Regions from separate parts of the Planococcus antarcticus DSM 14505 genome, predicted to be linked through region 1. Evidence: riboswitches for the same ligand, from Rfam matches in the RefSeq annotation. Region 1 holds a riboswitch; the other holds the start of a gene.

Region 1 (4,926 bases):
ACCCATGTGATGGCGGCTACCCCAAGTGAGGAAATAATCAGCACCCAAAACAAGGATTTTTCCATATCTCCTGCTTCATAAGCAAAGTAAATCGCCAGCGGCACCGTTTCCGTCACACCTGGTATATAACCTGCGATCATTAGTGTCGCACCGAATTCGCCGATTCCCCGTGCAAATGCCAGGATCAATCCGGCAAGTATGCCCGACCAGGCCAGCGGAAATGTGATGGTCCGAAAAATGCGCCATTCAGATACCCCCATCGTCCGTGCAACATTTTCCCAGCGCGGATCTACTTTTTCAAAAGCAGCGAGGACACTTTGATACATCAGCGGCAAAGACACCACAAAAGAGGCAATTGCTGCACCAATCCAAGTAAAAACCACTCGAAATCCGAACCATTGCTCAAGCAAAATGCCCAGTGGACCGTTGACACCGAACAACACAATCAAGCCGAAGCCAATGACTGTCGGCGGTAGAACTAAAGGCAAAAGAATCAAAGCTTCAACAAGGCTTTTGCCGAAAAATTCGCGCCGGCTCATGAATCGCGCCAGCGCAAGGCTGACCAAAAACACAAATAATGTGGAAATAGCTGCTACTCGCAGTGATAACCAAAGTGGCGACAAATCATACGCCATCATGGTGTTTCTCCATCTGCCGGTAAAAAGCCATATTGCTCAAGAATAGCCTGCCCTTTTGGACCGGTGACAAAATCCAGAAAAACGGATGCTGCCTGTTGATTTCCAGAAGCTGTTACGATGGCTCCTGGATAAATAATAGAATCCATTTTCCACGGCACTTCAAGTATCCCTACTATTTCCCGGGAAATAACAGCATCAGAAGAATAAATAATGCCAAGATCAGCATTCCCACTTTCAACATACGTCACGACTTGACGGGCATCTTTGGCATAAACAAGCCTGCCTTCAAGCGGTTTCCATAGCTTCTGGCTTTCAAATTCTTGCTTTGTATAAGCTCCAAGTGGCACGCTGTCCGGCTCTCCCACCGCAATAGTTTCTTCTGTATTCAATAAAACAGTCGCAAAATTTGTAGTTTCTGGAAATTCTTTACCTGAAGCAAGAACAAGACGATTTCCAGCAAATGGCCTGACACTTTCCGACTCAACCAATTGCTGCTTTTCGAGCAATTCCATATCTTTTTCACTAGCCGATAAAAACAGGTCTGTCGGTGCGCCTTGTTCAATCTGGCTTCTCAGCTTGCTGGATGAGCCGTAATTAAAGCTCAGTTCAATATCCGGTTCCACCTTGTGAAACTCCTGTTCCATCCTTTTCATCACTTCGGTCAGGCTGGAGGCTGTCGAAACAAGCAGTTCATCATCGTTTGCTGACGTATTGCCGCAGCCGCTCATCAACATAGCTATACTTAGAAGACACATCATTTTTTTCATTTAAAGGACCCCTTATTCTTCTAAAATCGAGCTCGCCCATTCCGGCAAATCCTCTACGTACTTCCAGTATAACGCCAGCTGGAGAGAAGCTGAATAATTTTCCGAATAATCTTGTAAGAAACCGTTCGTTTAGATAAAATAAGTCACACAAAAAATTAAATACTGTACATCCTTATCAAGAGAGGCAAAGGGTATGGCCCGACAACGCCCGGCGACCGCCAGTTCACTAGCTGGAATGGTCCCAAATCCAACAGAACCGAGTTGTTCTGAGAGATGAGCAAGAGAATTTTACCAGCAGACAACCACTCTTCTCCTTTTTAGCGGAAGAGTTTTATTTAGTTAAAGGAGTGATCGCATGAAGTTGAGCAAAGCCGAAAGGATCAAACGAACACGAGTGCCTGTAGTGGATCCCTCATTGGCCGAACGCCTGCCTCCGGGACAAGTCTTGACGGAGCGCCTTCCAGTCCTGCATGAAGGCGAAGTACCGGAATACGATATGGCCACTTGGACTTTGAAAATTTTTGGACAAGTCGACAAGGAAATCACGCTGCATTGTGATGATCTGTTGAAATTGCCGCAAACGACTGTGACCCGCGACATCCATTGTGTGACGCGCTGGTCCCGATTTGACAATACGTTTACAGGCGTCCGCTTTGTCGACTTGTTAAAAGACCTGGGCGTAATGCCTAAAAGCAGCTATGTCATGCTTCACGACGACTATGATTACACTACTAATGTTGCCCTCTCCGACCTCGACCGGGAAGACGTACTAGCTTGCCCATTCACTTGATAGTGAGCCACTCACCGCCAAACACGTCTATCCACTGCGCTTCATGGTCCCCCACCTGTATTTCTGAAAAAGTGTCAAGTGGGTCCGCGGCATCGAATTCATCGGTGAAAACCAGCCCGGTTTCTGAGAACAAAACGGCTTTCATATGAATGCTGATCCGTTTCAGGAAGAGCGCTTCTCGGGTGAAGACCTCGAAATTCCAGAGGATGAATGGGAGAAAAAAGATTTTTGATTGACTCTTTTAAAACACCTCCCGAGTTGGAAGGTGTTTTTGAATTGCACAGAAGAAAAGACTAATTTCTCTCTTTTTTAAAATCTAGGTTAGAATAGAGGTTAAGAAAACTATAATCACTTTTCTTTAGGAGGAATTGGAATGAGATTTGGCATTATCGGAACAAATTGGATTACTGATCGGTTTATAAAAGCGGCCAAAGAACATCCTGAATTCACGATTGGCGCAGTTTATTCCCGTACGATGGAGAACGCTAGCGCATTTGCGACTAAGTACGAAGTCCAAAATGTCTATACCGATATGAAAGCTATGTTCAAAAGCGGCCATATCGATGCGGTTTATATCGCATCTCCCAATGCCTTCCATGCCCAGCAAAGCATACTGGCCATGGAACATGGCATTCATGTTCTGTGCGAAAAGCCTGCCGTTACGTCCGTTGAGGAAATGGACCAGGTCATTGGAGCTTCGCAGACTCATAAAGCAACTTATATGGAAGCAATGAAATCGACGGTTGTTCCGTCTTTCTTGAATTTGAAAAAGAATATGGATAAAATCGGGCCGATCCGCCGTTTTGTCTTTCATTATAATCAATATTCTTCACGCTATGATAATTATAAGAATGGTGTCATTGAAAATGCCTTTAAACCTGAGCTCGGCAATGGTGCTAAAATGGATTTAGGCGTTTACTGCATTGCACCCATCATCCATTTGGCAGGCACCCCCGAATCAGCCATGAAGAATAACTTTTTATTGTCGACAGGTGCCGATGGACAAGGCAGCATGATTTTGAATTATGCCGGAATAGAAGCAGTCATTATGTACTCGAAGATTTCGGATTCGTTTATGCCAAGTGAAATTCAAGGTGAGAACGGGATTATTGAAATCGACCGCATCAGCGACCCTAAACTTATCACGATTAAATACAGAGGTGGCGAGACAGAAGATTTGTCTGTCGTACACGAATTCGATTCGATGTATTACGAGCTAGCCGAATTTATCGACTGCGTGAAAAATGGACAGCTCGAATCAGCAATCAATACACACGCCATTTCACGTGAAGTGACAAAGTTGCTGACGTGAATGAGTGAAAATGAGCCCTATTCTGTAATTGATATTCTGCAAAACAACTGCGCTTTCGGGCCCGCACGACGCGGGTCATGCAGCTGGCGTGACAGGGCGTCGCTCTTCCAGCTACCAGGGTCTCGCTATCCCGCGGGAGTCTCCGTTATTTTGCTTTATATCATTGAATCACTATAGAATTGTGAATACTGTATTTCAGGTATTTTTTAACGACAATGTGTTCACGGGCTTTGCGACAAGACTACGTAGGATTAATTTCACAGTTAAGCTTATTCATTTAAGCAGCAAAGGACGTGCCTTATGATAAACGGAATTATATTTGATTTTGACGGATTGATTTTTGATACAGAAACGCACCAATATCACATTCTCCAAGAAATGTTCGGTCAGTATGACAGCGAGCTGCCACTCGCGCTGTGGCAAAATGAAGTCGGTACAGATGGTGGTTTTTCACCATTTCATTATATGGAGCAGCAAATTGGCAAGCCGGTTGAACATGAGTTGCTCAATAAACAATATAAAGAAAAGTTTCTTTCGGTTTTGTCGCAGGAAAAACCACGCGATGGCGTAGTTGAGTATTTGCAGATGGCACAGGAGCTGGATTTGAAAGTTGGCTTGGCATCGAGTTCTAGTTATCGCTGGGTTTCAGGTCATTTGAAAAATCTAGAACTGTTTGATCATTTCCATTGCATCCGAACTTCAGACCATGTCGAAAAAGTGAAGCCCGATCCCGCATTGTATCTTCAAGCGGCTAAGTGTTTGGATTTGTCTCCTGAAGCATGTCTTGTTTTTGAAGATTCTGCTCATGGCGCAACGGCGGCTAAGCGAGCCGGTATGAGTTGTGTGGTTGTGCCGAACAAGATAACGAGTACAATGGAGTTCGGGAATGTTGAGCACCGGTTAGATTCGATGGCGGATGTGCCTTTGAAGGATCTTCTGGATTTTGTATCTGCTTTAAAAGTAAATCAGCAATAACCGAAAAAGATGATTCTGGTTAAATGCCAGGACCATCTTTTTTGGTTATTTTTTCACCGTATACTTCCTAATTTCTGGCAGAATTTCTGTACCGATTAAGTCGATATTGCGCTTTAAGCGGTCGATAGGTACGCCACCAAAATCCATTTGGGCGATATAGCGTTGATGTCCATATAATTCGTGTTGATAAAGAATTTTTTCAATGATTTGCTGGGGACTGCCGATGTTCATAACGCTGTCCATTTCAGCACCGTGCATAAAAGCATTTTGTGGATAACCTCGACCATTGGTTTTCTGCATTCCTTTGTCCTCATGTGGATCAACTTCTTCCATTGCTTGTTGTGTCGTTTCAGCAACATTGAAAAATCCAGCCATCGCCACTGGTAACTCCAAAGGGGTAAAGCCACTTTCCTCGGCTGCTTCGCGGTAGACATCAATGGTGTG
Region 2 (4,926 bases), 100 kb from region 1:
GGTAATTGGTGTTCCAGGTGACCGCATTTCCATGGAAGACGATCAACTATTTGTCAATGGTAGGGCTGAAGCTGAGCCTTATTTGGATAAGAACCGAAAAATAGTGGAGCAGCAGGGAACTGTAAGACTAACTGAGGATTTTGAGGAATTTACCGTGCCTGCTGAATTCTATTATGTTTTAGGGGATAATCGTCTGAATAGCATGGACTCCAGGGTGTTGGGGTTTATTTCCAAGGACTCGATCGTCGGTGAAGTGAAAGTTAGGCTTTCTCCTCTTGAGCATGTTGGGATTGTAGAATGACGAAAAAACAGTTTATCGTTCCGAAGCGGAAAAAAGACAGTTGCTCTAATTTGGGCAGCTGTCTTTTGTGCATTTTAGAATAAGTTTAATTTATCGATGCGGTCTATCGCTTCGATGATGCGGGTTTCATCAACCAATAATCCGACACGGATAAACCCTTCTCCACCATCGCCGAATCCACTGCCTGCAGCAACGGAAATATCTGCTTTGTCAAGAAGGAAGTCAGCGAACTCTAGACTCGTAAAGCCTTCTGGAATCGGTAGCCAAGCAAAGAAAGAGCCAAGCGGTGCTTTAATTTCCCAGCCGATGCGTGAGCATTCTGTGACGAGGACATTACGGCGCTTTTCATAAAGGTCCACCAACTCGTCTACGCATTGCTGATCAGCATTCAGTGCTTCAGCTGCAGCCAATTGGACAGCGGGGAATAAGCCGGCAAATAAATGGTCCTGGACTAAGTTTAACGCTTCAATCATTTTAGCGTTGCCGGCAGCAAATCCGATACGCCAGCCGGCCATATTATAGGTTTTCGATAAAGTATACATCTCGACGCCGACTTCTTTGGCTCCTTCGGATTGCAGGAAGCTCACTGGTTTTTTTCCTTCGAATCCGACAGCTCCGTAAGCGAAATCATGGACAACCGCAATGCCATTGTCTTTTGCGAAAGCAACTGTCTCATCAAAGAAATCTTTATTTGCTACTGCGCCTGTTGGGTTGTTGGGATAGTTCAAGTACATCAGCTTTGCTCGCGTTCGGACAGATTCCAGCAGTTTGCTGTAGTTCGGCAAATAGCCGTTTTCAGGGTCTAGCCACATCAGCTCATAGTCAATGTCTGCAAGTGGAGCACCTGACAGGTAATCAGGATAGCCAGGGTCCGGCAGCAGCAAGAGGTCTTGTGGATTCAGCAATGCTAACGGCAACTCGACAAGGCCAATTTTTGTTCCTGCCAAAATGGCTACTTCTAAATCGGGGTCGATGTCTACGCCGTATTCACGTTTGTAGAAATCCACTGCAGCTTGACGCAATTCTGAAATTCCACGGAAAGGTGAATACTTATGCGTTTTTGGATCAGCTGCGGCAATTTGCAGCGCTTTGACGATATGGTCAGGCGTCGGCTGGTCGGGATTGCCCTGGCCAAGGTTAATGACGTCACGGCCTTCGGCTATGGCTTTGCTTGTTTTGGCAACCAGTGATGCAAAAAATTGTGGGGGCAGGTTTTGCAGGCGATTTGAAAATTCCATAAGATTCTCCTTGTTTTCGAAATAATTGCACATCTACTCCGAATCTTATAGAATTTAAGTTAGCTTGTCTACTGGAGGAGAAAATATGAAAATTGCATGTGTTCAGATGGATATCGTATTCGGAGAGCCCGAACAGAACTATCAGCAAGTCATGAATTATTTAAAAGAGGCAACCGCGAACGGGGCGGAGACAATCGTTTTGCCTGAAATGTGGAACACAGGATATGCATTGACTGAACTCAGCGCTTTGGCAGACAGTACTAACCGGACAGTAGAGTTGCTGAAAAGTTTTGCAAAAGAACACGCTGTGAATATTGTTGGGGGCTCTGTTTCAACAGAGAAAAATAACAGCTTTTATAATACGATGTATGTTGTCGATAAAAACGGTGAGCTTGTTTCAGAATACGACAAAGCACATCGCTTCGGTTTGATGGATGAGCATATCCATCTTGAAGAAGGAGATACACTTGGTACCTTTAAACTGGACGACACTGTTTATGGCGGAGTTATTTGCTACGATATCCGTTTTCCCGAATGGATTCGTGCTCAGGCGCTGAACGGCGCAAAACTTGTTTTTGTGTCAGCGGAATGGCCGGAAGCACGGATTGACCATTGGCGTATTCTGCTGCAGGCACGCGCCATCGAGAACCAATGCTTTATCGTTGCAGTGAACCGCATCGGCAGCGACCCGAACAATGAATTTGGCGGCAGCACGATGGTAATTGCTCCCTGGGGAGAGGTTCGTTTGGATATGAAGAAGCAAGAAGGCGTAGGTTACGTGGAAGTCGATTTGGCTGAAGTAGAGGAAGTCCGGAAACGAATTCCGGTTTTCGATGATCGTCGCGAGAAATTGTACGAAAAATTCAAAAAGTCGATTGACACTCCGCAGTAATGTCTGTAACATAAAATTCAATCAAATAACAAGAACTTATCAAGAGAGACCGAGGGTTAGGCCCTATGACGTCCGGCAACCCCCGAATGGGAAGGTGCCAAGTCCTGCGGAACACACAAATGTTCCGGAAGATAAGTCGAGAAATTAAACTTTTTGATGTCTCTTTCTTGATGAAAGAGGCATCTTTTTGTTGGCGGGAGGAAGCTATGATACAGATTCAGAAATTGACAAAAACATATACAACTAAACATGGCACCGTCACCGGAGTGGACAATGTTTCATTGGGTGTCGGAAAAGGCGAAATTTTTGGCATCGTCGGTTATTCAGGCGCCGGCAAAAGCTCGCTGATCCGATGCATCAACCTGCTTGAACGGCCAACCTCAGGCAGCGTGACAGTAGATGGCAAAGATTTGACCAAACTGAACGGAGGACAGCTGCGAAAAGCGCGTTTGAAAATCGGTATGATCTTCCAGCATTTTTACCTGATCAGCCAAAAGACAGTTTACGACAATATCGCTTTTGCGCTCCGAGCAGAAGGCACCCCCGCGAAAAGCATTGAAACCCGTGTAGAAGAGCTGCTGGAAATGGTCGGTTTATCCGACAAACGGGATGTCTATCCAGCCCAGTTGAGCGGCGGTCAAAAGCAACGCGTCGGTATCGCGCGGGCATTGGCCAACAATCCGGCAGTGTTGTTGTGCGACGAAGCAACATCTGCACTTGATCCCAATACGACTTTATCTATCTTGCGGTTATTGAAAGACATCAACCGCAAATTGAACATCACGATTGTGCTGATCACCCATGAAATGAATGTAGTTAAAGAAATCTGTGACCGAATGGCAGTCATGCAGGGTGGACGCGTCATTGAAGAAGGACAGGTATACGACATTTTTGCAGAGCCCCAAAAAGATTTGACGAAGGAATTCATTTCCAGTGTCGTATCATTCAATGTTCCAGAGCATATCCTGAGCGAATTTACAGGGACCCTGGTGAAAGTGCTATTCAAGGGCACTGTAGCAGGAGAAGGTGTAATTTCTGACATGCTGCAGCATTATCCGATAAAAGGTAATTTTTTGCACGGAGCAATCGAATACATTCAAGAACGGCCTCTTGGCATTTTCATCATGGAATTGAAAGGGACTTCGTCCGCTGTGATGGATGCATTAAAGTATATGGAAAGCAGGTCAGCAATCGTGGAGGTGATTCCGAATGGGCATTGAATGGGGACGAATTATCGAGCTATGGCCGGAAATACAGACTGCATTTTTTCAAACGTTAACGATGATTGGCATCTCATTATCTGTGGCATTAATCGTTGGTTTGCCACTGGGAATTTTGCTGTTCATCACTGACCGCGGCTTGTTTCTTGAAAATCGTCCAGTGAATTCCGTGGTCGGTTTTATTGTTAATATCGTTCGCTCTATTCCGTTTATTATTTTATTGGTGGCACTTATCCCGTTGACGAAATTCATTACGGGAACGACAATTGGCCCGATTGCGGCAAGCGTATCCTTATCGGTTGCAGCCATTCCTTTTTTCGCACGGATTGTGGAAACCTCACTCCGTGAGATCGATAAGGGTGTTATCGAGGCAGCAATTGCAGTAGGGGCCACACCCTGGATGATTATTAAAGACGTTCTGCTGCCAGAAGCGAAAGCGAGCATTATCCAAGGCGTTACATTGACGATCATCAGTTTAGTGGCCTATTCTGCCATGGCCGGCGTTGTAGGAGGCGGAGGCATTGGAGATTTGGCCATCCGCTTCGGTTATTACCGGTACGATAATACCATCATGATTGTCACAGTCGTCATTTTGATTGTGCTGGTCCAATTGATTCAACTGGCAGGAGATTATACAGCGAAAGCCATCGATAAACGATAAGGGGAGAATGACATGAAAAAACCAGGATTGATAGTGGCAGCAAGTGTGCTCGCTTTGGCAGCATGCGGCAGTGGAGAAGAAAATGAATCGGCAGGGACAGAACAAGCTTCAAAAGACATTAAATTAGGTGCTACTGCGGGGCCTTACAGTGATATGCTGAGCCAGGCAATTGTGCCAAGCTTGGAGGAAAAGGGCTATACGGTCGATATTGTGGAGTTCAGTGATTATATCCAACCGAACGTGGCGCTTGATGGCGGCGATATCGATGCCAACCTGTTCCAGCACACCATTTACTTGGAGAATTTTGAAAAGGAGCAGGGCATGGACCTGTCAGCATTAATCACAGTACCGACAGCACCTATGGGCATCTATTCAAACCAATTCGATTCATTGGATGCTATTGAGGATGGAGCGACCATCGCGATTCCGAATGATCCGGTGAACGGTGCACGTGCATTGCTTATGCTTGAGGACGAAGGCTTGGTCGAGCTGGATCCTGAAGCTGATGTCTTGCAGGCTTCAGAACGGGACGTTGTCACAAATACAAAAAACCTGGTTTTCCAGCCAATCGAAGCGGGTCAGCTGCCGCGTGCAGTCGATGGCTCTGATTTAGC

The links. Region 1 has a riboswitch for S-adenosylmethionine ahead of BBH88_RS16455 (sulfite oxidase-like oxidoreductase). Riboswitches for the same ligand answer to the same signal wherever they lie in the genome.
Region 2: linked by a shared signal. The riboswitch ahead of BBH88_RS15965 (methionine ABC transporter ATP-binding protein) and the one ahead of BBH88_RS16455 (sulfite oxidase-like oxidoreductase) in region 1 are both predicted to bind S-adenosylmethionine.

Annotation. Positions count from the first base shown of each region.
Region 1 is NZ_CP016534.2:3,349,916-3,354,841, forward strand. It holds gene modB (molybdate ABC transporter permease subunit) at 1-638, opposite strand, end outside; gene modA (molybdate ABC transporter substrate-binding protein) at 635-1,405, opposite strand; SAM riboswitch class I at 1,575-1,685, shown strand; partial or broken gene BBH88_RS16455 (sulfite oxidase-like oxidoreductase) at 1,761-2,427, shown strand; gene BBH88_RS16460 (Gfo/Idh/MocA family protein) at 2,569-3,507, shown strand; gene BBH88_RS16465 (HAD family hydrolase) at 3,808-4,482, shown strand; partial or broken gene BBH88_RS16470 (LLM class flavin-dependent oxidoreductase) at 4,528-4,926, opposite strand, start outside.
Region 2 is NZ_CP016534.2:3,247,574-3,252,499, reverse strand. It holds gene lepB (signal peptidase I) at 1-301, shown strand, start outside; gene BBH88_RS15975 (pyridoxal phosphate-dependent aminotransferase) at 376-1,539, opposite strand; gene BBH88_RS15970 (carbon-nitrogen family hydrolase) at 1,625-2,431, shown strand; SAM riboswitch class I at 2,465-2,569, shown strand; gene BBH88_RS15965 (methionine ABC transporter ATP-binding protein) at 2,638-3,651, shown strand; gene BBH88_RS15960 (methionine ABC transporter permease) at 3,641-4,312, shown strand; gene BBH88_RS15955 (MetQ/NlpA family ABC transporter substrate-binding protein) at 4,325-4,926, shown strand, end outside.